One region of the Virgibacillus carmonensis genome, then DNA from elsewhere that is predicted to be linked to it. Evidence: predicted binding sites of a transcription regulator. Region 1 holds the regulator's gene; each other region holds the start of a gene.
What was found. The regulator LexA, encoded in region 1, represses DNA repair genes until DNA is damaged. The targets are predictions, from matches to a motif close to CGAACATATGTTCG.
Positions count from the first base shown of each region.

Region 2: a site for LexA is predicted at 7,603-7,616, ahead of AC3G7N_RS13860 (YhjD family protein). Genes of this name have one in related genera too.
Region 3: a site for LexA is predicted at 3,211-3,224, ahead of AC3G7N_RS16160 (WYL domain-containing protein). Genes of this name have one in related genera too.

Region 1 is NZ_JBYQFJ010000005.1:194,239-204,439, reverse strand. It holds partial or broken gene AC3G7N_RS06270 (IS110 family RNA-guided transposase) at 1-724, opposite strand, end outside; gene AC3G7N_RS06265 (hypothetical protein) at 942-1,064, opposite strand; gene lexA (transcriptional repressor LexA) at 1,809-2,432, opposite strand; gene AC3G7N_RS06255 (YneB family resolvase-like protein) at 2,987-3,625, shown strand; gene AC3G7N_RS06250 (DUF896 domain-containing protein) at 3,804-4,037, shown strand; gene tkt (transketolase) at 4,137-6,140, shown strand; gene sirA (sporulation inhibitor of replication protein SirA) at 6,273-6,731, shown strand; gene AC3G7N_RS06235 (YneF family protein) at 6,777-6,998, shown strand; gene AC3G7N_RS06230 (cytochrome c biogenesis CcdA family protein) at 7,148-7,852, shown strand; gene AC3G7N_RS06225 (Na(+)/H(+) antiporter subunit B) at 8,060-8,485, shown strand; gene AC3G7N_RS06220 (response regulator) at 8,508-8,897, shown strand; gene AC3G7N_RS06215 (CcdC family protein) at 8,922-9,401, shown strand; gene AC3G7N_RS06210 (DUF2621 family protein) at 9,444-9,869, opposite strand; gene AC3G7N_RS06205 (ATP-binding protein) at 10,118-10,201, shown strand, end outside.
Region 2 is NZ_JBYQFJ010000017.1:60,115-70,315, forward strand. It holds gene addA (helicase-exonuclease AddAB subunit AddA) at 1-2,298, opposite strand, end outside; gene addB (helicase-exonuclease AddAB subunit AddB) at 2,298-5,792, opposite strand; gene lepB (signal peptidase I) at 6,148-6,699, opposite strand; gene AC3G7N_RS13855 (TVP38/TMEM64 family protein) at 6,755-7,417, opposite strand; gene AC3G7N_RS13860 (YhjD family protein) at 7,643-8,032, shown strand; gene AC3G7N_RS13865 (competence protein ComK) at 7,980-8,522, opposite strand; gene AC3G7N_RS13870 (hypothetical protein) at 8,629-8,757, opposite strand; gene AC3G7N_RS13875 (fatty acid--CoA ligase family protein) at 8,865-10,201, opposite strand, start outside.
Region 3 is NZ_JBYQFJ010000025.1:25,909-36,109, reverse strand. It holds gene AC3G7N_RS16175 (DNA cytosine methyltransferase) at 1-1,016, opposite strand, end outside; gene AC3G7N_RS16170 (hypothetical protein) at 2,057-2,290, shown strand; gene AC3G7N_RS16165 (YhjD family protein) at 2,609-2,977, opposite strand; gene AC3G7N_RS16160 (WYL domain-containing protein) at 2,977-3,192, opposite strand; gene AC3G7N_RS16155 (hypothetical protein) at 3,927-4,118, shown strand; gene AC3G7N_RS16150 (DUF3846 domain-containing protein) at 4,189-4,578, shown strand; gene AC3G7N_RS16145 (hypothetical protein) at 4,657-4,851, shown strand; gene radC (RadC family protein) at 4,911-5,351, shown strand; gene AC3G7N_RS16135 (hypothetical protein) at 5,521-6,003, shown strand; gene AC3G7N_RS16130 (hypothetical protein) at 6,080-6,313, shown strand; gene AC3G7N_RS16125 (ArdC family protein) at 7,076-7,903, shown strand; gene AC3G7N_RS16120 (hypothetical protein) at 7,960-8,241, shown strand; gene AC3G7N_RS16115 (hypothetical protein) at 8,232-8,558, shown strand; gene AC3G7N_RS16110 (hypothetical protein) at 8,705-9,124, shown strand; gene AC3G7N_RS16105 (hypothetical protein) at 9,121-9,273, shown strand; gene AC3G7N_RS16100 (ParA family protein) at 9,539-10,201, shown strand, end outside.

The sequences.
Region 1 (10,201 bases):
TTGCCCATGACTAATTTGAGATTGAAACGGATTGCGTTTTGCTGCTTCTCTTAATTGAGCTGCTTTATCTAAAAACCATGCTTGAGAGCGTCTCGCTCCGAATTGTCGCATTTCATCCACCAGAGCCTGTTGAGAGACCTTGTGAATGTCCAACGCAGTTGGATAATGTAATAAAGTGTTTAGTGAAAGCTTGCCATAAAGATCACTAAAAACACTATGGTATTCTGGGAAAACCTGATCCAAGATCCAAAGCAACTTGAAATTGAAGCTTAATCTCAACATAGCTTTCTGTTAAAGCACTGTGGTGTTGTCTCGTCAAGAGACGCAAATTAAGAGCTTTCTCTGTTTTTCTTTGATAGACTTCAAGGTCTTCCTTGTAGTAAAGCTCTCCCAAATGAAACGCATCAGCTTTATCCGTTTTCACTTTACGCAAACTAGTTTTTCTAGCCTCAAAAGAAACCACTGGATTAATCAAATAGTACACTATGTCCTGACTTTCAAGAAATTGAAGTACAGGCTCATGGTAGTGTCCAGTAGATTCAAAGATAACGGACGGAGGTTGACCAGAGACCTTTTCTAATTCTTGATAAAAGTGATGAAAAGCGTGAAGTCCCGGTAGATCATGGTTAAATTTAAAAATTTGCTTGTACGTTTGCTTTCTTTGTAAAAAGGCTTGAACCTGGCTCTCGCCTTTAGCAACATCCAAGCCAATAACAGGATCCATATAAATCATACCCCTTTAATAGATTCGATTCGTCGGTACGCCCCTATATCACTTGTAGTGTCATAGCTTCGCTTGTTATACGGGATCATGTCCCAACCAGCCTCAAACATGTTTCTACAAGGAGGGGGTGGACAGTATAACGGACGGGATCAGTGTCCCACGGGCGCAAACGTCCTACCCCGACTCTCTTAAGCATAAAACCTATTTAAAAAATAGGTCAACCAGAAATGACTGGCTGACCATATAATACGATCGGGCGCAATAATTGAACAGCCGTATGCATGGAACTTAAAGAAGATGACCCCTGTTCAATACAGAAATCACCTTCTCCTTGCAGCATAACCTTTTATAAAATGTCCTTTACAAAGGGTACACTTTACTTTTTATTGCACCCACGACAGTACCCACGAAACACCCACAGATATTTGAAAGAATAGAAAAACATTTGAAAAGGTGATTTTTTAAATGTTGTTTTCACGCCATTTTTGACAACTTTTGAATGCCTTAAAAAGCAAGGTATAGATTTAGAACGACTGTTCATCCTTGGGAGAGAGAACAATATTTGACTTCTTATTAAGTTTTCAGACATAGCGTGTCATTAAAAAGCTTAAAAATTATAAATCCCTTAATAAGCAAACTATGTCGGCCATGTACTTTTTGTACTGGTCGATATTTTTTAGGATTAATGCATAACTTTACTGTTATTCTGCTTAATGCGTCAATCTGTTCATTTTATCTTTTTGTAAATAATTATATTAACTTTCCTATAATTTTATATCATAAATTCAGTGGAGGTTATCTTTTCCCTTACTAAATGTTAGTTGATCTGCCCCTACTTGGAAAGACCGTTCTACCTGAAATTATTCTCTTACCTCGTTTTTAAAGGGTGAAGTTTTACTAACCATCCAAATTGCGATTAATAAAAAAACCTTGATGCAGACTAGCCTAACTGCATCAAGGTTTTTTTATTTGCTTAGTTTTGTAACACTATCGGTCACTTCAATGAAAAGGAGGTTCGATTAAACCACCAAATTGCGTGGGACAGGTCATACGGTCATTACTGGCTCTTGCGTTTTTGTTCTTATTAATGGATATTTCGATATAAACCTGTTACTTTACCTAAAATAGTTACATTTTGATAGATTAGTGCTTCCATTGTTGCATTTTCAGGTTGCAACCGTATGTGATCTTTTTCTTTAAAGAATCGCTTCACAGTAGCCTCATTCTCATCAGTCATAGCAACGACTATTTCGCCATTTTGTGCGGTGTTTTGTTGTTTTACAATTACCATATCCCCATCAAGTATACCTGCTTCAATCATGCTTTCTCCCTGAATGATCAGGATGAAAATATTATCATCTGGGGAGGAAGAAGAACTAGGTAACGGAATAAACTCTTCTATATTTTCTACAGCAGTAATCGGGATACCTGCTGTAACTTTACCAATAACAGGTGCATACCGAACTGCATCCCTTGGAACATTGCTTTCTAATGATAGATTTAATACCTCAATTGCTCGTGGTTTTGTTGGGTCCCTTCTAATATAGCCCTTACTTTCTAGTCTTGATAAGTGGCCATGAACAGTTGAACTAGATGCAAGACCAACTGCTACTGCAATTTCTCTTACGGATGGTGGATAACCTTTTTTATTTACTTCATCTTTAATATATTCAAGAATTGTTTCTTGCCTTTTGGATAGTTTTGTCATCTATCTAACACCTCGCGCATAGGATTTATTACTGATAGTTTATCACTATTTTCCAGAAAAAGCAAACATCCGTTCGAGAAACAGTTGACAAGACCGTATGTTCGGGTGTATGGTTTTAACTAGACGCGAACAAAGGTTCTTGTAAATAGAAAGGATTGATTTTCATGTTTGATAAAATAAATAAAACAGATGCATTTTACCTAGTAGCTTTTGCATTAACGTTAGTGTTTTTATACTTCTCTATGATTACAAGTGCTTAACCAATAATGCTCGTTCAAAAAGTCACAGAATTAGTCGACTAAGAACTTAGGTGTCCTCGAAAATCAAAGACGATTTTCATCGTGCGATGCATTTTCAGGGTAGCTTTCCTTATCCTGTTGCAAAGTCGACATCAGCACGTCCTGTGCGTCAAGGTCGAGGCACGAGAGTTTGAGGGCCGGACTTGCACGCACTTAGTAGAAGCGGCTTTTTCAACGAAGAGATTCGCCATTTATCATTTGGTGGCTTTTTGAACATCCTCTAATAAATAAACTAATAGCTGGAGTGTATGAATAGTGAACACGATACTATATTGTCGAGTAAGTACAGATAAAAAAGAACAGGAAACTTCCTTAGCTAGACAGGAAAAGGAGTTAATACATTTAGCGCAAATGTATGAAATGACCGTGATAGCCATTATAAAAGAACAGGCTAGCGGCTATGAAATAGAACGGGACGGTGTCTTTGAAATGCTTGAACATTTCACCAGTCAGAATGCGGATTGTTTACTCATACAAGATGAAACGCGTTTAGGACGGGGAAATACAAAGGTTGCACTATTTCATCAACTTAATAAACTTCACATACCTATCTATACAGCGATTCATAACGGCAAGCTAGAGCTTTCAGAATCAGATTCAATGGTTTTACAAATCGTGGGCATTGTCGAAGAATACCAGCGTAAAATCCATAATATTAAAATAAAAAGAGGGATGAATAAAGCGATTGACGAGGGTTTTGATCCTGGGAAAAATTTATCGAATCGTAATCAGGCTTCTGGTAGACAACGCATAGATTTTCCGATAGAAGAAGTGGTACGATTACGTGAAAACAAATTATCATTTGAAGAAATTGCAAGGACTTTAAATGGTCTTGGATTTAATGTATCAAAAGCAACCGTACATCGAAGGTTTCAAGAATATCATAATACTTGAATTAATAAGGATAGAACGATAATATAAAAAAGCAGGGACTAGTATAAAGTTCGTGCTTTTTTTCACTTGAGGAGTATAAAAAGTTTAAAGGACTTAAGTATAAGATAAACTTCGGCATTCGCTATTAAAGACGAGGTGATGCCGAGTTTTTCTATTATGTTAGGGAGGTAGTAATAACATGATTTCTAAAGAAAAATTAGAACGTATTAATATACTTGCGAAAAAAGCTAAAAATGAGGGGTTAACGGAAGAAGAAAAGAAGGAACAAAAAACCTTACGCACAGAATATTTAGGTAACGTTCGCTCATCTTTTAAAAATCAATTTAAAACTATGACAGTAAAGGACCCAGAAGGAAATGATGTAACCCCCAAAAAAGTAAAAGAGCTACAAAAGAAAAATAAAAATAACTAGTTTTGGTAGTAGTGGATAAAATGGTACTTGTTACAACTTGGATTTCATTATAGAATTGAATAGGATTAAAACAAGTTTCGACAAGGAAGGAGACTTTTCATGACAATTAACGTAGAACAACTATCAATAAACACGATTCGCACTCTAGCAATCGACGCTATTGAAAATGCTAATTCGGGTCACCCAGGTTTACCAATGGGGGCTGCTCCGATGGCATACACATTGTGGACAGACTTTATGAACCAAAACCCCAAAAATTCAAAATGGTTTAATCGTGATCGTTTTGTATTGTCAGCCGGACACGGATCTATGCTGTTATATAGTTTACTTCACTTAGCAGGATATGATGTAACGATTGATGACCTAAAGGACTTTAGACAATGGGATTCAAAAACACCTGGCCACCCTGAGGTTCATCATACAGATGGGGTTGAGGCAACAACTGGACCACTCGGACAAGGTATTGCTATGTCAGTTGGTATGGCAATGGCAGAAGCGCATCTTGCAGCTACTTTTAATAAAGATGATTTATCCATCATTGATCATCATACGTATGCGCTCATTAGTGACGGTGATCTAATGGAAGGAATTTCCCATGAAACAGCTTCACTTGCTGGTCATCTTGGTTTAGGTAAACTAATCGCTTTATATGATTCAAATGACATTTCATTAGATGGTGATTTGGATCGATCATTTTCCGATAATACGGAACAGCGTTTTAACGCATACGGATGGCAGGTCATTCGTGTAGAGGACGGAAATGATGTAAATGCACTTCGTAATGCGATAAAAGAAGCGAAAGAAAATACGAATCAACCAACATTGATAGAGGTTAAAACCGTAATTGGTTTTGGTTCTCCTAATAAATCCGCTTCTTCGGCGTCACATGGAGCACCACTGGGTCTCGATGAAGTTAAACTTACGAAAGAGGCATACCAATGGCCACACGATGATTTTCATGTCCCTGAAGAAGTTTATGCTGACTTTCATGAAAAGATCGGTAAGAGTGGGAAAGACGCAGAAGATAACTGGAAACAATTGTTTGATAATTATAAAGAAAAATACCCTGAAGACGCTAAAAAACTTGAACAAGCAATCAATGGTGATCTACCACTTGATTGGGACAAGGAATTACCTATTTATGAACCTGAAAAAGATAAGTTAGCAACTCGTGCATCATCAGGTGAAGTACTTAATGCTGTATCAAACAAACTTCCAAATTTATTTGGCGGTAGTGCTGATTTAGCAGGTTCCAATAAGACTACTGTAAATGAACAGACCGACTTTTCACGTGAAAATTATGCTGGAAAAAATATTTGGTTTGGTGTTCGCGAATTTGCAATGGCAGCAGCACTTAATGGTATGGCGCTTCATGGAGGATTAAAAGTGTACGCGGGTACATTCTTTGTGTTCAGTGACTATTTACGTCCAGCTGTACGCTTATCGGCTATCATGAACATTCCTGTAACATATGTGTTTACACATGATTCTATTGCTGTGGGGGAAGATGGCCCAACACATGAACCGATTGAACACCTACCAGCATTCCGTGCAATGCCGGGCTTATCACTTATTCGCCCGGCTGACGGTAATGAAACACAAGCAGCATGGCGTTTGGCGTTAGAATCGACAAACAAACCAACTGCATTAGTGTTAACCAGACAGGGATTGCCAACTCTAGATGGTACAAAAGAGCATGCGTACGAAGGCGTTAAAAAAGGTGCTTATGTGGTAAGTGAAAGTGATAAAGAAACTCCAGATGCATTATTACTTGCAACAGGATCTGAGGTTCAACTAGCAGTTAAAGCACAAAAAGAACTAAAAGAAAGAAATATTTATGTAAACGTGGTGAGCATGCCATCATGGGATCGTTTTAACGAGCAGGATATTGCTTACCAAAACGAGGTAATACCACCACAGGTGAAAAGTCGTCTTGCAATTGAAATGGCATCACCATTCGGCTGGGAGCGTTATGTAGGAGACCAAGGTAAAGTACTTGGAATTGATACATTTGGTGCATCAGCAAAAGGTGATAAAGTTATGGAAGAATACGGATTTACCGTTGAGAACGTTATAAAACAGGTAGAAAAACTAGTGAAATAGAAAGAATAGAGGTCTCAACAAAGAAAATGTTGAGACCTCTTGTTATTCGACAAAACTAGTGGTGAAATGCAACTCATTTTGACATTATTTTGAAATAGAATACGTATAATAATAACAAAAGGAGTGATATTGTTGAATACGTATTCTATTTACTCGATTAAAAATGAATTTGCTGAGCGCTATTATTATAGAAGTGATATACTCTATCGTTTTTTCAAACAATACCACGAAGACGGTAAAAATAAGGTGATAGATGATCAATTTAAAGAAATAACCTCTTTTTTTTCTACAAAAGAGTTGATTACTAAAATTAAAACATTGTATAATAACAAGGCTATAGTGAAAGATGGTAATAATATAATAGAAATAGAACAAGATAAATACTACATCTCTTTACATATTAGTGAAAAACAGATAGAATTTCGTTGTGATATGCTACAAGATGCAGAAATGTTGTTATTTCCTATTTTACAATTATTCCATCCATCCTTATTTGTATTGGGTAATAATTTAAATAACTATGGTTGGATTTCTCCAGTAATAAAGTTAAAGGATCATTTGAATGAGCAAGTATTGTATTCTACCCTTTGATTTACTATACTGTATGAGAGACAACATGAAGGGGGAAGGCTTGAAATGGGCACGATTTGGGTCGTATTAATTGGTATATTGGCTCTTATTGTTGGAGTTGCTCTTGGTTTCTTCATTGCAAGAAAATATATGATGAATTACTTAAAGAAAAACCCACCAATTAATGAACAAATGCTACGAACGATGATGATGCAGATGGGTCAAAAACCATCACAGAAGAAAATTAATCAAATGATGCGTTCTATGAACAACCAGCAGAGTAAGTAATAAGTTCTAACACGTTAATGCATACCCCTTAATACTTAGTAGTATTAGGGGGTATTTAAAATAGTTGTTATATTGTCAAATTCCGCATCATAAAATCTATTCACTATCTGTTAAAATTTATGAAGTGAATGGTTTTTAGGAGGATTAATATGTCAGAAATCAATATATTCATTGCATTTGCAGCAGGATTTTTATCATTTATTTCACCATGTGTCTTGCCATTATATCCCGCTTTTCTATCCTATATAACGGGCATGAGTGTGAATGAAGTAAAAGAAGATAATATCATGCTAAAACGCAAGAGCCTGTTGCACACTATATTTTTCTTAGTTGGATTTTCAAGTATATTCATTGCGTTTGGTTTTACCACTACTTTTATATCTGAGTTTTTACTTACATACAAAGATATAATTCGTCAAATTGGCGCAATTCTTATTGTGTTTTTCGGGTTAGTAATTGTAGGAGTATTTAATTTCGAATTTCTTATGAAAGATAAAAAAATTACATTCAAAAATCGTCCTTCTGGATATTTTGGTTCTGTGTTAATTGGGATGGCTTTCTCGATGGGGTGGACACCATGTATCGGACCAATTTTAGCAATTGTATTTTCATTAGCAGCGTCTAACCCTGATCTTGGAATGATTATGATGATCAGCTATACTCTTGGTTTTTCACTACCATTTTTAATCCTATCTTTCTTTATTGGAAAATTATCTTGGATTAAACGAAACAGTTTAAAACTTATGAGAATCGGTGGATATGTTATGATATTCATGGGAATTGCCCTGTTTTTTGACTGGATGACAAAACTAACCTCCTATTTAGCAGGAGTGTTTGGATTCTCTGGGTTTTAATAGATTTTTTAAAACATTTGTATTAGTATATAAAGTGAAACTTCATTTCATTCAGTGGGGTTTTTTCTTCCCCCACTGAATGTTAGTTGAACCAATCGGGCTTGAACGGGCAGTTATCCTCCACCTAAAATTTTCTGTCTAACTTCAATTTTTGAGGTGGGGGTTTTGCTACCCGTCAAACTGCGATAAATTAAAGGAGAAATTGTGATGTATAAACCGAATGACCTCATACTTCAAACAACCACATCCCTTATAGCTTTTATACTTTTTGGATTCGCAATATATCTATTGTTGGCAGGTCATAATGCACCAGGTGGTGGATTTGTAGGTGGGCTAGTTACTTCTGGAGCAATTTTATTAATGTATATGTCATACGGAATGGAAGCCGTAGATAAGGTATTACCAATCAATTTTCGTGCATTAATTCCAATCGGATTAGTAATTGCTTTATCTACAGGAATAGGATCATTTATTTTTCAAGTTCCATTTCTATCACAAACATATGGTTATTTCCATGTTCCTATATTTGGCGAAATAGAACTAGCAACTGCTATGATATTTGATTTGGGCGTTTTTCTAACCGTCTTGGGTGTTACGGTGACGATCATTTTATCTATTGCAAATGATCAATAACTATTATTGGGGGAGATAATAGATGACAAAGGTTCTAGTGGTTGATGATGCAAAATTTATGCGGGTTACACTTTCTACCATGTTAAGCAGTGATAATTATGAAATTGTTGGAGAAGCTGAAAATGGAGAGAAAGCAATTAAGCTTTATAAAGAACTAAATCCAGATATTGTCACAATGGATATTACCATGCCAGTAATGAATGGTATTGACGCAATCAAAGCCATAAGAGCATTTGATTCTCAAGCGACAATTATTGTTTGTTCTGCTATGGGACAACAAAAAGTGGTGGTTGAGGCCATTGAAATTGGTGCAAGTGATTTTATTATCAAGCCTTTTGATGAGGGGCGTGTAATAGACACAATTAACCGAGTTTTACATAAGAATGAATCAACAATCAACATAAACAGCTGAAGATAGTGAAAGAGATGATTATGCATGTTTTGGATTATTTTAAGTAGCATAGGTGCTGCTTGTATGGCGACCTTAATGATTTTCTTACGTTTAAGGTCTGCCAAAAAACCAGCTTCTGTTAAGAAGATTATTTTGCCTCCGCTATTTATGAGTACTGGTGCGCTAATGTTTGTTTTTCCAGTATTTCGTATCGAATGGAGTCAAGTTTTAGAAGCACTGGTTGTTGGTGTTATGTTTTCTATTCTACTAATAATTGGTTCGAAATTTGAAATTAAGCAAAATGATATATACTTAATACCATCCAAATCTTTTATTTTTATATTGTTTGGATTATTAATACTACGAATTATCCTGAAATTGGTATTTAGCGGTACTATTTCGCTTTATGAAACAAGTGGTATGTTCTTTCTTTTAGCATTTGGAATGATTATTTCTTGGCGAATTGCCATGCTAGTTAAATATAAAAAATTAGAAAGAAAATTAAAGTATTCTGAGGCACATTAAACGAGCTCCTAGAAAAGCTCGTTTTTTCTTTTTTATCTTTTCCTATTCAAAATATATTTCATAAGGTGTGACATCGATTTCTTTCTCAGCAAGTTTTTTTCGTAAGAATTTATGATCTCTTTTCGGTGTAGCCACGATGTAACCTTCAATTAAAACATCTTCCGTTATTTTCTTTCTTTTTTTTTGCAATGCGACTTCACCAATCTTGCTAGCTATTTTATGCCTAGCTAGATCACGAAATAATTCCGGAACTGGTGATACCAATTCTTCCAGTAGGTCTTTTTCTTTCTTCTCCCACATATGCCGCGTTTTTTCCATGTAATACTCTTCCCAATCCATATTCGATTTTCCATCATCTTTCGGCAGCTTTTTTAAAAATTTACGGAACATAAAAAAACCACCGATTCCCATTAGTCCGATTAATAAAAAACCCCAAAGTATAATTAAAAAATCGACAAGTAATGACATTTGACCACCTATTTCTGATTTTTCTCTTTGTAAACCATACAAAAGATTTATTTTTTACACTAAGTATAGTAATATTACTAATAATTACTAATTTTTTATCTGCAATTATTTATCACATTACATCATTTCATATAGTTTCATTATAAAAGTACATAGTGTTTCTTACAAGTGACATATTTTAAACTATAAAGTCATATAAGTAATTATATACAATTTTTATGTTGGAATCTGTAACTAGGGGTGAAGCGATGAAATCTAATTCTTCTAAAGAGCACACGAATGAATACGAGAGAAATAATTCATGCTCTGATAAAACGAAGATTAAACAAGGA
Region 2 (10,201 bases), on a different contig from region 1:
TAAGAACCGGAATAACCCCCTAAAGGAAGTAGTTTCATATCCTCTAGCCCGATCATATAGGGCCCGTAAATTAGCTTGACGCTGACGTCCACCTGGCATTCCACCTACAAAATCATAATAACCAGTTTCCCGGTAAATTTGCCAGATCAACTCAGACAATGCTCCTTGTCTGGAAGCAATCCGAAACGTTTCTAATAGCTTTAAAAATTTTGTTGCTTTATCCGCTAATTCATTTGTATATTGCTTATTGTATGCCAGTAATGCATCATAATAGCCATGTTTTTTGTCTGCCAATCGAACGCTAGCTAGTTCTTCTTCGTTCAATCCTACAATTGGCGAATGTAAAATAGAAGCAAGTGGAATGTCCTGTCTTGGATTATCGATAACCTTAAGAAAGCTGAGCATGATTTTTATTTCAATCGCTTCGAAGTAGCCCGTTGATAACTCTGCATACACAGGGATTCCTTGTTTTTTTAATTCATCGACAATCGTTGGGGTCCATGTCATGGAACGCATTAGTATGACGACATCACGATAGTGAAAATTACGTTGCGTCCCTGTTACTTTATCAAAAACCTGGAGAGGTTTGCTCCTACCTTGACCTGTCCATTCCTTGATTTTCTTCGCGTATGCACGTGCTTCTAATTGCGCCTTTTCCAAGTCCTGATAATTTTCATCCTCTGTTTCCTCTTCTTTTTCATCATCTGTTTCGCGGTCAATTAGTAAAAGTTCTGGTTCAGGAGATTCATATGGAAATGAATCATAGGATTTGTTTGCATAAATTAATTCAGCATCGTTATCATAATTAATCTCGCCTAACGTTTCATCTAATATTTGCCTAAAAAGATAATTGGCTCCGATTAAAACTTTTTCTCTACTTCTAAAATTACTCGATAAGTCAATTCGTTGCCCTGGGTTGTCCGTGTCATGGAATTGCTTATATTTATGGATAAACAAGGCTGGTTCTGCATGCCGGAACCTGTAAATACTTTGCTTCACATCACCAACCATAAACATATTTCCATTACCTGTTCGATCACTAATTGATCTTAGAATCGTTTCTTGAACTAAGTTAGTATCCTGGTATTCATCGACCAGCACTTCGGTGAATTTTTGTTGAAAATGAAGCGCCACATTCGATGGTAATGGATCTTCAGCACTTGATTCCCCATCAACTAATAATGCCAAGCAATGATGCTCTAAGTCAGAAAAGTCGACGATTGCTTTTTCCTTCTTTTGTACCGAAAAGCGCTCCTTAAATTCTTTAACAATTTCGGTAAGCTGCTTGATCACTGGAGCCAGTTCCCGCATATCCTCAATATGACTAGCAAGGTTACGCGTAAACCAGCCATCCTTCATATCTTTCCAACGTTTTTTATAACTGTCGCGAAAGCTTTTCACCTTATCTTTCACTTCTTCAGAACACTCTATTTTCTTCCTGGACAATGTTTTAAATGAACTACCTGCCATGAAGACTTGAAGTTGATCCCATGTATCACTATTCGCAATTGCTTCCTGAATCATCGCAAGATCAGCTTCAATAGCTTCACTATAATGATAGGGGCCTTCAGGATGCTTGGTAAGTTCTAGTGCCGCGTTTGCTTCTTGTTCGATTGCTGTTAGTTGACTTTTTACCTCTCGTTTAATAATGGACAACCATGTTAGATTCTCTTCTTCAAACGTTTCTGGTACGTCATACACGTCTGCCAATTGGTCGAGCCATTTAATTGGCCATGGGTTTTGCATAGCAAACGTATATAAATCGAGTACTAAATTTTCAACATCAACATCACTTCGGTCACTTGAAAAACGATCAACTACAGCAAAAAACTGTACCTGTTCGTCTCCCTCCTTGCCATACCATTCTTCAAATAAATCAGCAATCACATCTTGTTTGATTAAGTCAATTTCCATATTATTAGCAATACGGAAAGCAGGGTCGATATCCAACAAGTATGCATATTGCTTGACCACATCTAAACAAAATGAATGAAGAGTGGAAATTGATGCACGCTGCAATAGGGATAACTGTTTTTTTAAATGTGTGGAAGCTGGGTCCTCAGCAAGTGCCTTTTCCAAAGCCAACCCAACACGATTTCGCATTTCCTGTGCAGCAGCATTAGTAAACGTCACAACAAGGAGGGTATCAATATCAACTGGACTCTGTTTATTGATTAGCTTTTGAATAATCCGTTCGACAAGTACAGCCGTCTTTCCTGAACCTGCCGCTGCCGCTACAAGCATGTCACTTCCAGCCGTATAAATTGCTTGTTCTTGTTCTTTCGTCCAATTAACCATTACTTGCCCTCCTTTTTACGAAGTTTTTCTAATATGTCATCATCGTTCATATCTGGTAGCTTGCGATAATTGTTTTCTTCTAGAATCGGATCAAACTGACAAACCGACCGAAACGCGCAAAACGTACAAGCCACTTGTTGATTATGCTGATATGGATTCAAGTGCACACCGCCGCTCGTCATATCGATACCAGCCTGCCCCATCAGTTGATGGACATGATTCTGTAATCCAGCAAAAGTTTCATTGTCGGCGATTTTTGAATGATTGTAAAAGCCACCATTTTTTTTAACACCTGCTGGTACAATTTGACTGGAACCTGACTCGAGTGATCGATCCATTAGCTTAACAATTTCCTCACTCGATAATAATAACCCCTGCATTTTATATTTCTTTAAAATTTCCTTCTCAATGTCATCGTCCTGCATTTTTTGTTTCCCAGAAATCATTGGATTATGGACATGGAAATAAAGCACTCCCGCTGGTGTAGCCTTTTTCCCCAACCATTGTTCAGATTGTGTGAGAACAACATCGAGATACGTCAGCATTTGTAATGCTAGCCCGTGATATACTTCAACTAGATTTAACCCTCTTGCACTAGATTTATAGTCTATGATTCGCAGAAATAAATCATCTTGATTTAATGCCTGGTCAACACGGTCTATCCGGCCACGAAGCATTAACTCAAATCCATTTGCTAGTGGTATGGTGATCGGTGATAACGTTTGATTTGGGCCAAATCCAAGTTCTAATCCTATTGGTGAAAAATCACTTTGACGTGCTTGTTCACTTAATATAAAAGCTGCTCGTGCAATGACTTCCTGTAGTTTTTGTTGAATATATTTATACCGGTTTGAGCTATGCAAGATTTGATGCTGTAAGATTGGTGCAAGATTAGTAACTGCTTTTTGGGCATAACCATCCGTATCGATTTTATTTAACTGGGCAAAATTCTTGCCTTCATCCTGTACCCATTCGGTAATTCTTTTTAGAGCCTCATGAAACAGCTGACCAATATCCGGTGCATCCAGCTTGTATGTTTTCCGCTCATCAAGTCCAAGACTATAGTTTGCAAAATGTTGATACGAACACCGATAATACATTTCAAGTCTTGAAACGCTAGCTTTCACCTGCTTTGGATATAATTCATTTACCGTTTCAACAGACAGACCTGTCGGTTTATTTTGATAATACAAGCTTTGTAAGGTTCTATAACTTGTGCTGTATTTCGCGTGGTTTTTAATATACCAATTCAGTACATGCCACCATACTGGCTTGAGGGGATAGCCTTTTCGATTCCGTGCCAGTTGCGCCGTCAATGCAGCACGCGTTTTCGTCTGCGTTGTGATAAATCGTTCTGCATGGAATAGTTCATCTGGATCCTGCAGTAGTACATGTGTACAGCAGTATGGGAACAAATCCTCAACCCGTTTAACCATTTGGGACGGCATCTTTGCTTTCCCTTCATCATCACTTAATGGATAACTGATCCATAGCTTATCCGTTGATGATGTGAAGGCTATATACATATAAAACCAGTCATCCAGTAATTTTCGTTTACTACTTTCAGCCAATTGCAGACCCTGTCCTGCTAACATTTCGCGTTCCTGTTCATTGATCATGCCATCAGATGGTGGTTTCATCGGCCAAATACCATCGTTTACACCTAATAAAAGTGTACATTTGATTCCACTAATTCTGGAGCGATCAATTGTACCAACTGTAACGTGGTCCATACTAGGTGGAACATGGGCAAATTTTAATGAATCGAATCCTGCGTCCAGTGTGGAGCGGAATATTGGTAAAGAGAGACTTTCCGCGCCAGCAATCTCGACCATTTCCTCTAACAATTGAATGACCGCATTCCATACTTGCTCTTGCTCTCGACCCTTTTCTATCTGTCCATTTTCATCAAATTGTGTACGCATTTGCTCTAGTTTTTGTGGGACATTTAGTTGTTCAATCCATGTAAAAATTACGGTACAACGATCACGGATGGTTTCACATGCTCGTATGTCTTTATCAAATGCTTTAATTGCCAGCACTACTTGTTTCCGATAGGCATTTATGCGTGTTTGTACTAATTTTTCTTTATCTGTTTGTGCTGCATCTTCAAATCCACGAAATCGTTGAAAAACCCACTCTTTTTCACCAAACCAACGCTCTCTAGAACGAATTCCATACTCCAATACGTAATTTTCCAATTCATCAATCGCATCATTCGTTAGCGGATAATCTTGATCTGTGGCAGGAATAAACCCCGTTTTCAACATGCGAAAAATAGCATCATATCGCCAATTGCCATCGACAATTTCAAGTGCTGAACGAATAAACTCAATGAGTGAATGGTTCAGCATGGTACGTTTTTCATCAATAAAAACCGGGATATCATAATCGCCAAAAATGGTAGCAATTAAATCATGGTATACATCGGTTTGTCTAATGAAAACAGCTAAATCATTGAACCGATAGCCTTCCTCGCGTACTAATCGAACAATTTCTTGTGCAGCGCCTTCCACCTCTGCACGTGGATGAACCGCTTCTGCAATTGTTAACGGAACTTCTCCTCTGTATACTGGTGCTGGGCGCTTATCAAAATTCTTTTCCAGGTGTGAAAAATAAGGCCGGTCTTTAAATTTCCCTTCTGCAGGGTCTAGTAAAATTGGCTCTTCTATTGCAATATAATTTTCATTTGCAAGTGCTGTAATCGTATGATAAGTTTCCGTTGTTTGATAAAACAAATCTAGCTCAGAAAGTTCCTTATCCTCTTCCAGCCCATCGGCAGTCAATGTAATTGTCACGTTCGCACATTTTTTCATTAACGCCTCTAACACCTGCAGTTCTTTCGGTGTGAAACGGTGAAACCCGTCTAAATACACTTTTGCATTTTCCAGAAAAGATGCTTCTTTAATCTTTTCCGCAAGTAATTGTAGCTGATCCTCGCTATCTACGTATTTCCCTTGTAATGCGTAAGCTAGCTCTTCATATATATAGGACAAATCCTGAAGTTTTTTTGTTAATGCTTCCTCACCGTGTTCCTTATGTACGAATTGATTCAACTGATTAATTTGCATTTGTAAAACTTCGGGAGTTACCTGGTATCGTTTAAACTCGGTAATCATTTTTTCTAACTGTTCAAGAAACCCTTGTTTTTCCAATGCTTTCTGAAAAATGTTCCAATCCGAATCCTTTTCCTCAATAATTTTACGAAGCATCATTTGAATGCCAAGTGAGCTGATAAATTGGCGTGTTCCCCCACCAGTTTCCTGCAGAACACGCCATGCTAGACGCGAGAAACTAGCAACCTGTGCTCGGATACTTCCGTGAATTCCATCTTGTTTAAATAATTCATATTCTTGTTGAAAGGTCATTTGATCTGGAACAATATAAAAAATGGGCGCACCCTGTGGGTCGTCCGTCAGCTTTTCTTTTATCTCATCTAATACCCGACCACTTTTCCCAGTACCTGATCGTCCTAATATGAAACGTATCCCCATAATATATCCCCTCTATTGTGTAGAAGTGTGTGTTCAAAAAGTCGCCGAATTAGAAATAAGGTCGACAAAGAACGCAACGTCCTGTTGCAAAGTCGACATTAGCACGTCCTGTGCGTCAAGGTCGAGGCACGAGAGTTTTGAGGACCGGACTTGCGCGTGATGTGCTGACTTCTACGTTGTCCACAGGACGTGGACGGTTTTAGTAGAAGTTCCACTATGCCCTTAATACGTGAGGACCACAAAAACCGAGTAACGAAGAGATTCGCCATTTATCATTTGGTGACTTTTTGAACATCCTCTAGAAAAAAATAAAATCTCTCCCTTTATTTTAACAAAGGAAAAGATTTTATAATAGTTATTTGTGAAAGCCCATTTCCGTTTGTGAGATTGGCCAGTATTTAATGTCCACCTTCCCTACAAGTTGTTCTTCTGAAACAAAACCAAAGGATCTACTATCTAAGCTATCTGGTCTGTTATCACCCATCACAAATAGTTCACCTTCAGGCACAGTAGTTTTCCCAGTAACTTCCTCCAGTGTAAAATCCTCTGTATATGGCTCTACATTACTTTCCTTTTGCAGCTCATCAAGAAAATTCTCTTCCACATATTCGCCATTAATAACTAATTTATCGTTCTTATATGTGATCTCATCACCAGGCAATCCGATTACCCGTTTCACATAATCTTCTTGTTTATTTTTATGAAAAACAATAACATCTAATCGATCAACATCCTGTAAATCATAAACAACTTTGTTCACCATCATAAGATTTCCATCATGAAGCGTCGGTTCCATTGATTCACCATCAACCACATAGCTAGCAAATAAAAACGATTTAATTATCAATGCTACTACGATGGCAAAGAACACGACTGGAATTAAACGTCGATAACTTATTTTTTGCATAATTTTCACTCCAAGGGGTCTAATCTAGTATTAGTTTACCCTGAATGAATTGCGCTTAATCCTGCTTTTCTTCCTGCTCTCTTGCTTCCTTCTCCAATGTCTTCTTGTGTATGCGTTTTTCCACGTATTTTCCAATTAACCAGAACGCGGTGATGCAAGCCGCTACCACAATTGCTTTTGTAGGATTCTGCGCAAATGATGCGATACTGGCGCCAACATATGCCATCGTGAAAATCATCACCGATTTCCCTAGTAAAACAGCTAGTACAAATTGTTGAATGCTGATTTTTGACAGTCCAGCCACTACATTAATAATGGCTGATGGTGAAAACGGAAAACAAAGTAATAAAAACAATGGACCGAATCCATGTTTTTCGAGCCAAGCAGTAACCTTTTGCACTTGTTTATTTCTTTGAATCGCTCTAAAAATACGCCTGTCTCCTAGTCGTCGTACAAGTAAAAACACAAATACGGCACCCACACTAGTGCCTGCCCATGATAACAAAAAACCCTCCAATAACCCATATGCTGCAGAATTCGCAAACACAAATACAACTAATGGTAAAAACGGCAGAAAGGCTTCAAGGAACGGAAATAATAGACCTGGCAATGGCCCCAGACTTTCATAATTATTTAATAGTTCGTTAATAAATTCATCTAATTTATCCTGTTCTAGTAATAGTTTAATATTGTCTAAACTAAAATCCGAAAATTGCATGTAGATTGTCCCCTCATCCCAAAACAAATACTAATATTTCCATATACCCTAGTTTAACTATTTTTATTGTAAAGTAAACTATATTTATGCCTAGATAAAATAAAAAATCAGCTTCAATCTTTTCGTTTTACAAATTCCAAAATTTTATAGTGTATTTTTTAATGGATTTGTCATATACTATTAACAGAACAAATGTTCGTTTTTGTTTTGGGGAGGAGATACATTATGCGCTATCTTAATGAGGAAGAATTACAGGTGGCATCACGCTTTCTATTTCTTTCGATGGCAATAGTTGTGATACAACAAGATATTCAACACATCCAAAAAGGAGCTTTTAAAATTAAAGAACCCTATGTCGGGCTTTTAGAAAAAATGATTTCAGAAGCAATCAATGAACGAAGAAAATTACGGCACACCATGAAGAAAAAAAATATACAAGTCGTCACGTTAAATAAAAATGATTCGTTTTCTTCTTTTCTGTTTCTTTGCCAAAGTCGAGAAGAAAAGCGGAATTACTTTAATCCAGCTATCAGAAAAAAAGTAGAAGTCATTGTTCAAGAACTTATGCATAAGGCTCTGCCACCATATCAACCCCCTGTCTCTGCAAATACTTGATGCGGTTGTCGAGCAAGTATCTGAATTGCGCTGTACGTTGAATTTGGTTCAACATCGAGCCATATGAAACGTCAATGATGATTGACTTACTATTTTTAAATACTATTTCGGTGCACTGATTGTTGGTCATCTTCATTTGATCGATATGGGAATGTGCAATCCAGGAGCATTTGGTACTTATTGGTGAGATTGTAGGGAAGAAATACATGCCACTGCTTGGGTCAATAGCGATTGGCGCTTTGTGCGTTATACTGCATATATTTTTCGTTCCATCTTGTCTACCTTTCAGACTTGAACCGAATGACTTGCAAGCATAATCAATCAGTTTAGTTGGACAAAGCTCTACAAAAAATTCCTCTTTTGTTTCTAGGATACATGTAGAGTATTCCTCGCTTTTCCCATAGTCAGCTAAAACAGCCATTGTAAATGGAGTAATTTCATATGATGGAGAATAATAATTTTTAACCATTTTTTCATCCTTTCGCTGCAAAACGAAAAGAAAGAAGCTTATAACTTAATTTACCAAATTTTTAGGTAAAAAGTAACAAAAATATGAAAACTTTTTTAAAAAATATATTATTTCTGTTTTTCCCTTGCTATTTTTCATCTTGAAATGTTGTCTCTTCATCATTTTCTTGCCTATCTTGTGCCGTTGTTATCTGTTCAGTTGCATGAAATTCTGGATTTAAAATTGTAAATGTCGGCAATTCTTTATTTTTCTTCATATCGAACCATTCCTTTTTACTATCTAGTTTGGCGGAAATAAGGATGGTTCATACATCCGTAAAAAAATATGCCATGCAGACTAATTCCTGCATGGCACTTGACCTAACTATTCGCTTTTTACTCTTGAACGAAGATTTTTACGCAAAATTTTCCCAGTGGTATTTTTAGGTAGTTCATCTAGGAATTCAATTTCTTTAGGGACTTTATATTTTGCCAAATGGCTCTTACAAAATTCTAGTAGTACATCTTCTTTTAAGGATGGATCATTTGAAACGATAAAACCAATAATTGCTTCACCCGTATTCGGATCAGGAGTGCCAATCACAGCAGCTTCCGAAATACTTGGATGCGAGTAAAATACCTCTTCAACCTCTCGAGGATAAACATTATAGCCACCAACGATAATCATATCCTTTTTTCGATCAACAATATAAAAATAGCCTTCATCATCCATACGTGCCATGTCACCAGTATAAAGCCAGCCATCTTTAAGTGTAAGCGCTGTCTCTTCTGGCATTTTATAATACCCCTTCATCACATTCGGACCTTTGACAATTAGTTCACCTACTTCGCCAGCAACTACTTCTTCGCCAAACTCGTCCACCACTTTATTTTCAACATTTCGTATACTAGTTCCAATTGATCCTGGCTTTCTTGGACGATCTAATGGATTGAAGCATGTAACTGGCGATGCTTCAGACAGACCATACCCCTCTGATACTTTAACCTGAAATGCTTGTTCAAATTGTTTTAACAATGCTACTGGCATTGATGCGCCACCACTGATGCACAACCGGATTCCAGAAAAGTCAGCTTCATTGCCACCACTAACACTTTGCAAGAGATAGTTGTACATGGTTGGTACACCAGCAAACACCGTTGCTTCATGTTCCTTAGCAACTCGAAACACTTCTTGTGGTGAAAATGATGGAACAATTAAAATCGTACCACCATTCATTAGTGGTGCATTTAGAGCAACAGTCAAACAAAATACATGAAACATTGGCAATGCCGCAATTACCCGATCATCAGCGTTAATAGTCAGATAATCAGCAACATCTTTTGCATTTGAATAAAGATTTTTATGCGACAACATTGCACCCTTAGGCTTGCCCGTTGTACCAGACGTATACAAAATGATAGCTGTCTCTTGTTCATCCGATTCAGGTGCATCGAAATCCAAGTTACCTTCTTTAACTAGTTTTGAAAACGATTTCAATTTTGGTAATAACGAATACTCATCAAATGACACTTCCTTACCAGATTCACAGGAAATATAGTGTTCTACAGTTGGAAGTTGATTTGCAATCGCCTCAAATTTTTCCATTAACACATCCATTGTGATAATAGCTTTTACGTCTCCGTTTTTCAAAATATATGTCATTTCATGAGCCGTATAAAGTGGATTAATTGGAATTACTACTGCTCCTAGCCTTAGGGCAC
Region 3 (10,201 bases), on a different contig from region 1:
GTTAACGTTCCAGCAACTTCATAGCCTTTTGGGAACTCTTGTATTGCCAAATATTCCTCTATGCTTAATGGCCGATCCTCGAAAGGGTGGCCTATATTCGTACTTTTTTGTGCTGGTGACGTTAAAAGCGTAGGTGCTGGTCGGTTAATATTGATTCGTCTATAGAATCCTACTTTTCCGCCTCCTGATTCATATGCGCCGCCCATGGCTTTTCTTACTAAATCATCACCATATGGCTTTAGGTCTCTCCAATTACCACCACCGGAAGGAATCATTTTCATATACTTTAATCGTTCCTCAGAGTAATTAGTATGATGATGTTTTTCTCCCTTTAGATCGGTAATTATCTTAGATACCGGAACCCATGGTTTTAAATTATTTTCTCCTGGATTCTTACTATGGGTAGGTTGTGGGAATACGAAATTTTTGTTTAAATCCTTCCTCACCCCCACTATAAATACACGTTCACGTTTTTGTGGAACTCCAAATTCGGCTGCATTTAACACATCACATTCCACGTTATAGTCCTTGAAATGTGATAATAAATACTTTAATGCACTTCCAGGTAATTCATCTTGTTCTAGTGGTGGGAAACCTTCTCCCCTTTGGTTTATTGGTCTATGTTTCAATGCAGCCGATAACAACCCTTTTACATTCTCCAATAAAAAAGCTTTTGGTTTAGTTTCAGCAACCAAACTAGCAAACTGAATCATAGCTTGTCCTCTTGGATCTGAAAAAGCCATGCGTTTTCCCGCTGTACTGAAGGATTGGCAGGGACTTCCTCCCACAATTAAGTCAATATCTTCATCAATATTTAAGTTAGCTTCCTCATATATCTTACTTTTATTAAATTCCATAATATCACCACGAACCACATTCCAGTCCGGATAATTAGTTTTTAATGTCTCACAATATACCTTTTCAATTTCTACAGATAACCTTATATCAAAACCAGACTTATGAAGTCCCTGGTCTAGGCCTCCCGCACCCGTAAAAAAAGATATAGCAGTTGCCATAATTACACCCCGTTAAACTATTAAGTAGGACAAGTATATCATTATCGTAAGGACAGGTCCAGTATTTAATTTTTCCAGAATCTTTTACACTTTTTGGCTATTAGATCCTATGGCTGCTAAATTGCGCATTGATCAAAAAGGTCATACTAATAAACCACGTCTGTTCCTTGTGCTAGTGTCTGTCTGGAACGCAGTCACACCAACGATTTATAAGAAAATATTCTGTAGGTGCTTGTCTTTTTGTGGTGGTGTGGCGGTTTTTCTTGCCTAAATATGCCAAATTTAATAGGATTTTTTTCCAAAAGTAAACAAGTTTATTTGTAACATTTGGAATGAATGGGTAAGTATTTTTAGTGGTGGTGGAGGTTTTCATGGTGTTGGTGGTTCTGTTTTTGGGTAACAATGGTGATCCCCCGTGTCATGCGGTTTTTTAATTTAAATCACCAATAAAACAGCTATTCTGTAGGAAAAATAATATAAAAAATGTCATTTTCAATCCAATATTTCCTGCAATAGCTTGGACCTTTTTTAATATCGGGTTTATAATTAGGAAGGAGTAAATTTTGAGGTTTTCTCTTTATTTATAATAGGGGGTGGAAATGATGAAAAATGTTCTTATGGCTTTCCCACCTTGTCAGTTTTAGATCCCTTTTATGGTTCTGGCATACCTATTCAAATGGAGATTTGGGTCATTATGGCAGAGAAATGGCAGGATTATGGCAGGATTTAAGCAGAACAACTCTTCTAAAATACATTACAATTAAATCATGAAAAAAATTAAAGGTTTTGTTATATATAAAAACCTTTAAGCATATAGTAGGTATGTTAACCCTAAATCTATTGAATTTTATGTTTATAGTGATAGATTGTTTGAATAATATATATAAGGGTTAGCGTTTAAAAAAATCCAAAACAGCATACATTATATAGTATAAGAAGTTTAATAGGTGTGCCTGTATTTTATCAATGTAATTTTGATATAAGACATATAGGGGGTGATATAAGACAACACAAGAAGGTTTTAGAGAGGAGGAACCAGGATGAAAAACAGAGAAATCCTTTTATGGACTATACCTGTATTGCTTACATTCGTTTGTACTATGTTCGCAAATCAATTAGGGTTGCTGGGAGACAAATTACTTAGCCTCAATGTAATGTGGTATGTAATTATTCTTTTAATCATTAATACGGCTATAATGATTTACCTAACCACAAAAATAAAAAAATGGATGGATAATGCCACTAACATTAGCCACCCAAACAAACCTATGTAATTATTATTATAATGCAAAATGAATTGATATGACATAAATCAATCGATAAGAGCCATTATAACCAAAAAATCTACTGAAAAAACGCCTAGAATAGATTTTCTGGGCGTTTTCTCTATTAATCAATGTATTCTATGCAAAAACATTCTTCTTCATGCCTTCACTGTAAATACGTATACCTGTATTTACATAATTACAGTTTAACTATTTTCCTTCTTTCGAATCGAATCATGCCCTTTCTATTTCCCTATTTATGCGTAGAATGACAATTTTAGAATATCTCCAATAATGACAGTAATACAAAAAAACTCAATACAGGACTCAATTCCACATTCGTTCTTTATGTTCAAAGTTACCTGCACTATTTCCATATAAATATTCCTTCATTGTTTCACCAGTCAATTCTTTCAATTCTGCAGAAGTAAATTCAACAATCCCTGGTTCATTGTTTTTCTTACAAATGTATTTGATAATACCTTTTTCTTTACCTAAATATTTCACATCAATATGATATACCGTAATTAGCTGATGTTTCACATGAATTAAATCTTGTTGCAGTTGATTAATTACAGCGTCTAGTTTATCTAAATAAACATTGCCTACCTTAAAAACCTTAAATTCTTCTTGATCTCTCCTAAAAACTTTTAAAGCTAATGGCAACACAATAAAATCTCGTATAAGTTTTTCCATCATGCACCAACCCGACCACGTAATTTACCTACTGAAAGTATATTATCCAGTTTAAATGCGCGGATAGTTCTTTTTGTATAACAATAGGCTATCACGATATCATCACTCTTTTTCATCACACGTATTACCCGTTGTGATAGTTGATTATTTTTATCTAAATAAATCATTAAGATTTTTTCTTTTCGTTCGATTGATCGTATAAGGATATTTTTCATGTAAACCACCCCTTAACAGGAACATTTGTTCTATTGTAACACGACGCATATGTAATAGACAAAACAAATAAGCCTGTATTACTGTAATTACATTTTTACAAATACCTGTATTTAAGGATAATTTCCTCCTTCCAGTCGTAAATCTTGTCGTTTACTCCGTCTCACCTCGTTCGTACCCGTCGTTTCACTCCTTGTTTTCTTAGTTTATGCGCTTTGTTTCGGGCATTGAACCCTCACAAACCGACTATTTCAGAAGATTACTAAAATAGTTCGCTTCATTTTCGTTTAGCAGCACTCAACAAAAATCGTTGAGTGTAGCAAAACTCAATATTGCTTTTCATTCTTTTTCATCGGGTATCGAACCCTCAAAAAAGAACAAGCTGTCTCTTATGCGTTTTGTAGTGGATGCATTTTGTATCTTCTTCTTTGTGTCTCTTTAGTATAATGCTTAGCTCATAACTTGCGGAAGGGCGTGCGAAAAGACAATGGAAATCGGCAAAACCAAGTAGGCTAAGCAGGACTAAGAAAGCAAAACACGCTTTCAAATCCTGCTAAGTCATTGGGTTTCACTCGTTTTCCTACGTGCCTGATTTGTGGGAAGGAAAGGCTTGATAACTGATATTCGGCACTATGTTTTTCTTGCAAGTCGGCTACTTCGCAAGCCGACCCTTCCCACTACGTTTTCGCTAACATTGTTTTGGGGACGACAAAGAAAAGAAAGTGAGGTGATCTGAATGATTTTATCTTTGTTAGTTACAGTAGTTTTAATAATCGGTGGGTGTGTGGTTCTCTTACAGTTCTATGACCTATTCGAAAATGAAACAGTCCGTACGCTATTGCTTCTAGCATACGGACTGTTCTCTGTTTTTCTCGTGTTTCGTTGGTTTGCTGAATACATCATTTATCAACTTAGCATGATGATTTAACCAACAAGGGGAAGGTGACGCTTCCCCTTTTCTATTTCTAACAATTTTATCATATTTGGAGGATTTTATCATGGAAAAAACAAAAACAATTCGAGTATTAAAAATTGGATTTAATTTAGAACTTCTGCAATTTGAAACTGACGTTATCGAGCTTGAAAATGATCTAGCGTATAACTTAGCTGATTATAGAAAAATAATTGATTGCAACACAGTTGACTTTGTCAAATTAAGTGATGATGTTTGCGTTCTTGTTGATGATGAAGGCCTGCTGAAACCTGGTAATGCAGTCCTAGATGTTCAAACAGCATACGGTCATAACCTACAGCTTGCAGGAACGCTCATTTTTGCAGGGAATCAACATACTGATGAAGGAGATGAAATAACGTCACTTGAAACAGGAAAATGCTTAAACCTCTTACAAAATTTAAAAATGAAAGTGATTGGTGTTACAGCGCACTAAATCACTTGAAGGAAGAACCACTATTAACGAGTGGTTCTTCCTTTTTATAATCAAATATTTTAAAAGGAGTGCTTTTCCATGAGAAAGAAAGTTAAATTTATGATAGATGGACTAACGATTAAATTAATTGAAGGAAAAGACGCTTTTGGATGTGAGGTCGTTAATCTTTATGTGAATGGTAAATATCAAGGATTTTATGATGTTTTCCGTATTGAAGAAGTTGAACGAGAGCTTAAATACGATTTAAATCTTTTAGACGAAGCTTATTGTTAATCAATATTGGGGAGGTTATTCCTTCCCTTTTTTACATTATAATTTAGGAGGAATTAATTATGGAAACAATATATGAAGTAGTAAAAATTAAACAGGTTATAAAAGAAACGAAAATTAATAATGTTGGTGTTATCCGTTCACCAGAGGACGGGGTAGATATAGCAAGACAATTTATCGATGATGATGATCGGGAAGTATTCCTTGTTATGTGTTTGAATACAAAAAACTATGTTATTGCTGTTCATCGAGCACATGTTGGTTCACTTAACGCAAGTATAGTCCACCCAAGAGATGTCTTTAAAAGTGCTATCCTAAATAATAGTGCTTCCATCATTGTGGCACACCAACATCCATCAGGTGATCCAGCTCCTTCGCAAGAGGATATTCACGTTACCAAACGATTACTTGAAGCTGGAAAGATGATTGGTATTGAATTATTGGATCATTTAATAGTCGGTGTCAGTAAACATGTTAGTTTGAAAGAAAAAGGGTACGTGTAAGCAATAAGGGGGTGTTCTACCCTCTTATTTATTTTTGTTTTAGATAGCTCATTTTTGCCTACTTACGTTGTCAAAAATGAGAAAAACAATAAAACACATGTGTACAATGTATACAATTACCCGAAAATATGTTAACATTGTTCACAACATAAAAAAAGGGTGATCATGCATGAAACGTGCTACAACTGAAATTTTTACTTATTTTCCAAATCTAGAGCAATATCTAACAGATAACAAAAGTGCTAATTTATCAGATGAAACATTAGCAATGTTAACGGATATGGAACAAACCTTTTTGAAATTAGCCTGGTTCTTCGAAAGTCCGGATAAGCAAAACTTTAATTTAGAATCGATCTATAAGACGTTAGAAGATGAATGGTTAGAATTTTCCTTACAAGTCATTGATTTATTCTTTAAAGAGGATACTTATTTAGTTAAAAATCCAACTACATCCTTGGTAACAGAGAAATCTTCTTATTTAAATCAAAGTCAATTTGCTGATTACTTAAAAGAGAATGGACTAACATTCACTCGTTCTAAATTAAACACGTATATGAAACGTGGCACTATACCTGACCCTACCTTAGTTATTGGTGGCGCTAAATACTGGGAGCGTTCTGTTTGTGAAGAATACTTGCAAAAATATAAGTAAGGAAGGCTTTGTATGAAATGAATTAAGGAGGAGCACCAACATTTTGATGTTACAATAAAGATAAAGGGGTTTTAACATGATTGAAATTCTTCTTGACCATTCTTATGAAGATGATTATTTTATGATTTCGGAGGTTTCCGTAAACATAAAGGACGTATCTGAAAAAGAACGTATTGAGAAATTACTCGAAAAGTCTAATATTGAAGGTGCTTTAGTAGACGTTGATAGGGATTTAAAGAAACGTATTGCTCAACGGTTGCAAGTTGATGTTAGCATGATTGATTTTGATACAAATGAAATAGACCTTTAACAAAACTGCATATTTAATAACCCCAAGTCGCCTTAAGGCGGCTTTTTTCTTAAGAAAAATATGATTCGTGTTTTCGTCATTGGCCAATTAACCAGGAACGAATAACGTTCGTCTTTTTTATAAGATTTATCCAGGATATGGGATCTGGATCCGGACTTATTTTTGAATAAAACCAAACATTTAAATACATAAAACAAACATGCTCTGGGTTACCACAAAGGTCTACTACCAGTACGTAAGATAGCAAAATACGCCATCTAACATACTGCTGTATCTCGCTGTGACCTAAAACAGCCGATAACTATAAACTGTAAATTTATGGCCAACTACAAAAATCGTGTAGTTAGCTATAAATCAACACTTTATAAGTTCCTGACTTGTTTCTTAACGCTCCCACGATAACAAAATTTAAAAGAATAAGAGATCAACTCGGAAAGAAGGCAATTTCGCCTTCTTTTTTATTTTACGGATTTTTTCTTTTTGCTTCCGAACCATACAACATCAATAACTTGTAACCTTCTAGCAGGTAGGACACCCGAACCTTTCCTGCTAGAAGCTAACAAGTTGGAAAAAAACGTCAATAAACTTTCACGACATATCCTCATAACTGCTAAAGCATTCCGGTATTTCATGACTTATTGACGATTTTTTCATTGAGTTGTGAGTTTCTCCATGCAAAAAGGAAAAAATCCTTCCCTTTTCGGGAACAGACTTCGTTTCTCCAGCAAACGAAAAAATAAAATTTAAAGGAGAGAAAAGACTATGAGTAAAAAAGTCTATGAAATGATTACAAATCAAATAATCAAAAAGCTAGAAAAAGGAACAGTACCTTGGAGACAACCATTCAAAAATGGTTTAGCGGTTAACTGGAAAACACAAAAGGCATACAGAGGGATTAATGCTTTGCTTTTAGAAAGTGGCGGTGAGTACGCAACATTCAAGCAGATAACAGAAGCAGGGGGAACGGTTAAAAAGGGTGAAAAATCACAAATCGTTGTTTTTTGGAAGATGCTTGATGTAGAAGATGAACATACAGAAAAGGAAAAGAAAATCCCATTATTACGGTATTATCGAGTGTTTGAGGTTGGTACACAAGTTGAAGGAATCTACCCAAAACGAAAGACAGAAAAATTTGACCATAACCCTATAGAAGAAGCTGAAAAAGTAAAACGTGACTATTTTAATGCTCCATCTTTCAGTTTTGAAAGTGGCGGTGCTTGGTATAGACCGTTCGAGGACATAGTAAACGTACCACCGCTTAAAGATTTTGAGGACGTAAACAAGTATTATAGTACTCTTTTTCATGAAATGGTACACAGTACAGGACACAAAAAACGATTAAACAGAAAAGGCATAACAGGAACAATAAAATTTGGTAGTGAAAATTATAGTAAGGAAGAATTAATCGCAGAGCTTGGAGCTTCCATGTTATGCGGAGTGACTGGAATAGAAAATACAACGATTGATAATTCAGCAAGCTATATTCAATCATGGCTTAGAGCTTTGAAAAATGACAAAAAATTAATTGTAAGTGCTTCACAAAAGGCACAGAAAGCAAGTGACCATATTCTAGCAATTGAATTTCAATAAAATAAATCCCCTGCATGATCCATGCAGGGGGACATAACAGAAAGGATGGATACGAAGTGAAACTAGTCAATGTTTTAATTAGCAACGGTTATTTTTCTCTTGAAGAAAACGAGGATCTTTTAATTGAAAGATTAGCACCAAGCTCAATAAAAGAAAGAAAAATCATTATAAGCGAATCAGATTATAACTTATTAGTGGAACAAAAAGTAGTAGAAATAGGTCAGTTTGAAGAACTGGAGCTTTTACCACCATTTGAAAAAAAGGAACTAGAAATCTATATTATTTTTGAATTATGCATGGACTTAAAAGAATTGAAAGGTGGAACATCATGCAATTAGATTTATTTTCTGAAACAGCGTTCATGAGTGATGAGGAAAAAACGAAACATGAATCAAAGCTATATACCGTTCAAAGTATATATCAGTCATCAGGACAACGAAAAATAATAAAGCAGTATTTGGAATCAAATGAGAAACAAAAAACCTATAATGAATTTGATAAAGCTTTCAGGACATATGGTTTTGGTCATGGAAACTATAGTTTTCATGCGATTTCAGGAAAAGGGAAAATTATAGTAGATAGAAGTTTTTCCTTTCCCCTTACCAGTAAAGAGTTATTTCAGATATTATTAAAAAGCATACAGGTTACTTGTTGACCAGTAACCTGTATGCTGATATAATTCACTTAAGAAAAAAATAAAAGAAAGCATTCCTGTAATAAATAAATTTGAGGTGAAAATTAATGAAGACATGCGCCTATTGCAGCTCGGAAGTTAATCAATCCTATTGTTCTTTTTGTAGAATGAAACTTACAGAACGCTATATATTGCATGACGGGAAACGCTTATCAAATGCAATAGCGTTTTTCCCTGAACAAAGTGGTATTTTTAAAAATACTTCTGAATTGCTTCAGCTGGAAACGATTGAATTACTTTGTTTATTACGTCACGTCAGGAACTTCCGTTCAGACATTTATAAATTACGAATCTTAGGTCATAAAGCAGAAGCCGCAGGCGGTAATGTGGAGGAAATTCAAATAAAGTCATATAGCGATTATGAGGAAGCTACTCGTAAAATGTGGGTAATCGAAAATATCATAAAAGATCGTATTGGTTATTTCCCTCATAAAGTTACCGAGAATTTTTTAGCCATGTATTTAGATCGAATTGAACAATCTCAAAAGAAGACAATGAAAATGAAAAAGGCGGTTAGATCATCATGACAGAAAAAAAAGCGCAACCAAACAAACAAATTAAAGTTGCGCCAAACGTTCATTACGATATTAAAGTGACTGCTGCAACTGAAGGCAAAGAAATGCGTGAACTTATCGAGGAAGCATGGGAATTTTATAAAGAGAATAGAAACAAGTGACTTTTTAAGGTGGACTTGCATCCACCCCTTATTCCTGTAATACCAGTAACACACTTTTACATAAACCTGTATTTGCAGTTTTATGTATTTTACTCTTGAGGGGAAGGTTTAAATGACAAGTAATAAATTTGTTAAACAGGAAGTTTCACTGATACCTAATGGAAAAGCTTAAAATTAATAATTAGTCAATTGACCTGTATTGCTGTATATTTGTATTACTGCATTTACATCTTCATGTATTTAAAATTTAAAGGGAGGTTTAAAAATGACTGCAACTATCATTACATATTCGTTACAAAAAGGCGGAGTCGGAAAAACAACCACTTGTGGACTTAGTGCGTTTCTTTTAAGTGAGATGGGATATAAAGTATTAGCAATTGATATGGATAGTCAAGGTAATTTAACACAATTAGTGAGTGGATTTGATGATCTTGAACCATTTTATCAAGATACAGTTAAGGAAGCGATGGAAGCTGGAAGTATAAATCCTTATATTAAAGTGGCTTCTGATAAGTTACATTATGTTGCTGCTGATGATTATTTAGTTTTAATTGCAGATTATAAAGGACCGATAACAAAATCTTTCTTACTTAAAAATGCTATTGAATCAGCTAAAGATGAGTATGATTTCATCTTAATTGATACACCTCCGAATTTAAGCATACAAACTGTCAACGCATTGATAGCTAGTGATTATGTAGTTATTATGTTTGAAACAGCAAAATTTAGTTTTAATGCGATCCCTCGTTTTATGGAATCCATAGAAGGTGCTAGAAAAAATGGAAATCCGCATTTAAAAATCGCTGGTATTTTAGCTACATTATCAGATGCAAGACGTACCGATAGTAAAGAATTATTAGAGCTGATTAACGAGGAATATGCTGATTTAGTATTTGAAACTGTTATTGCACGGAGAGCAGCAATTGGT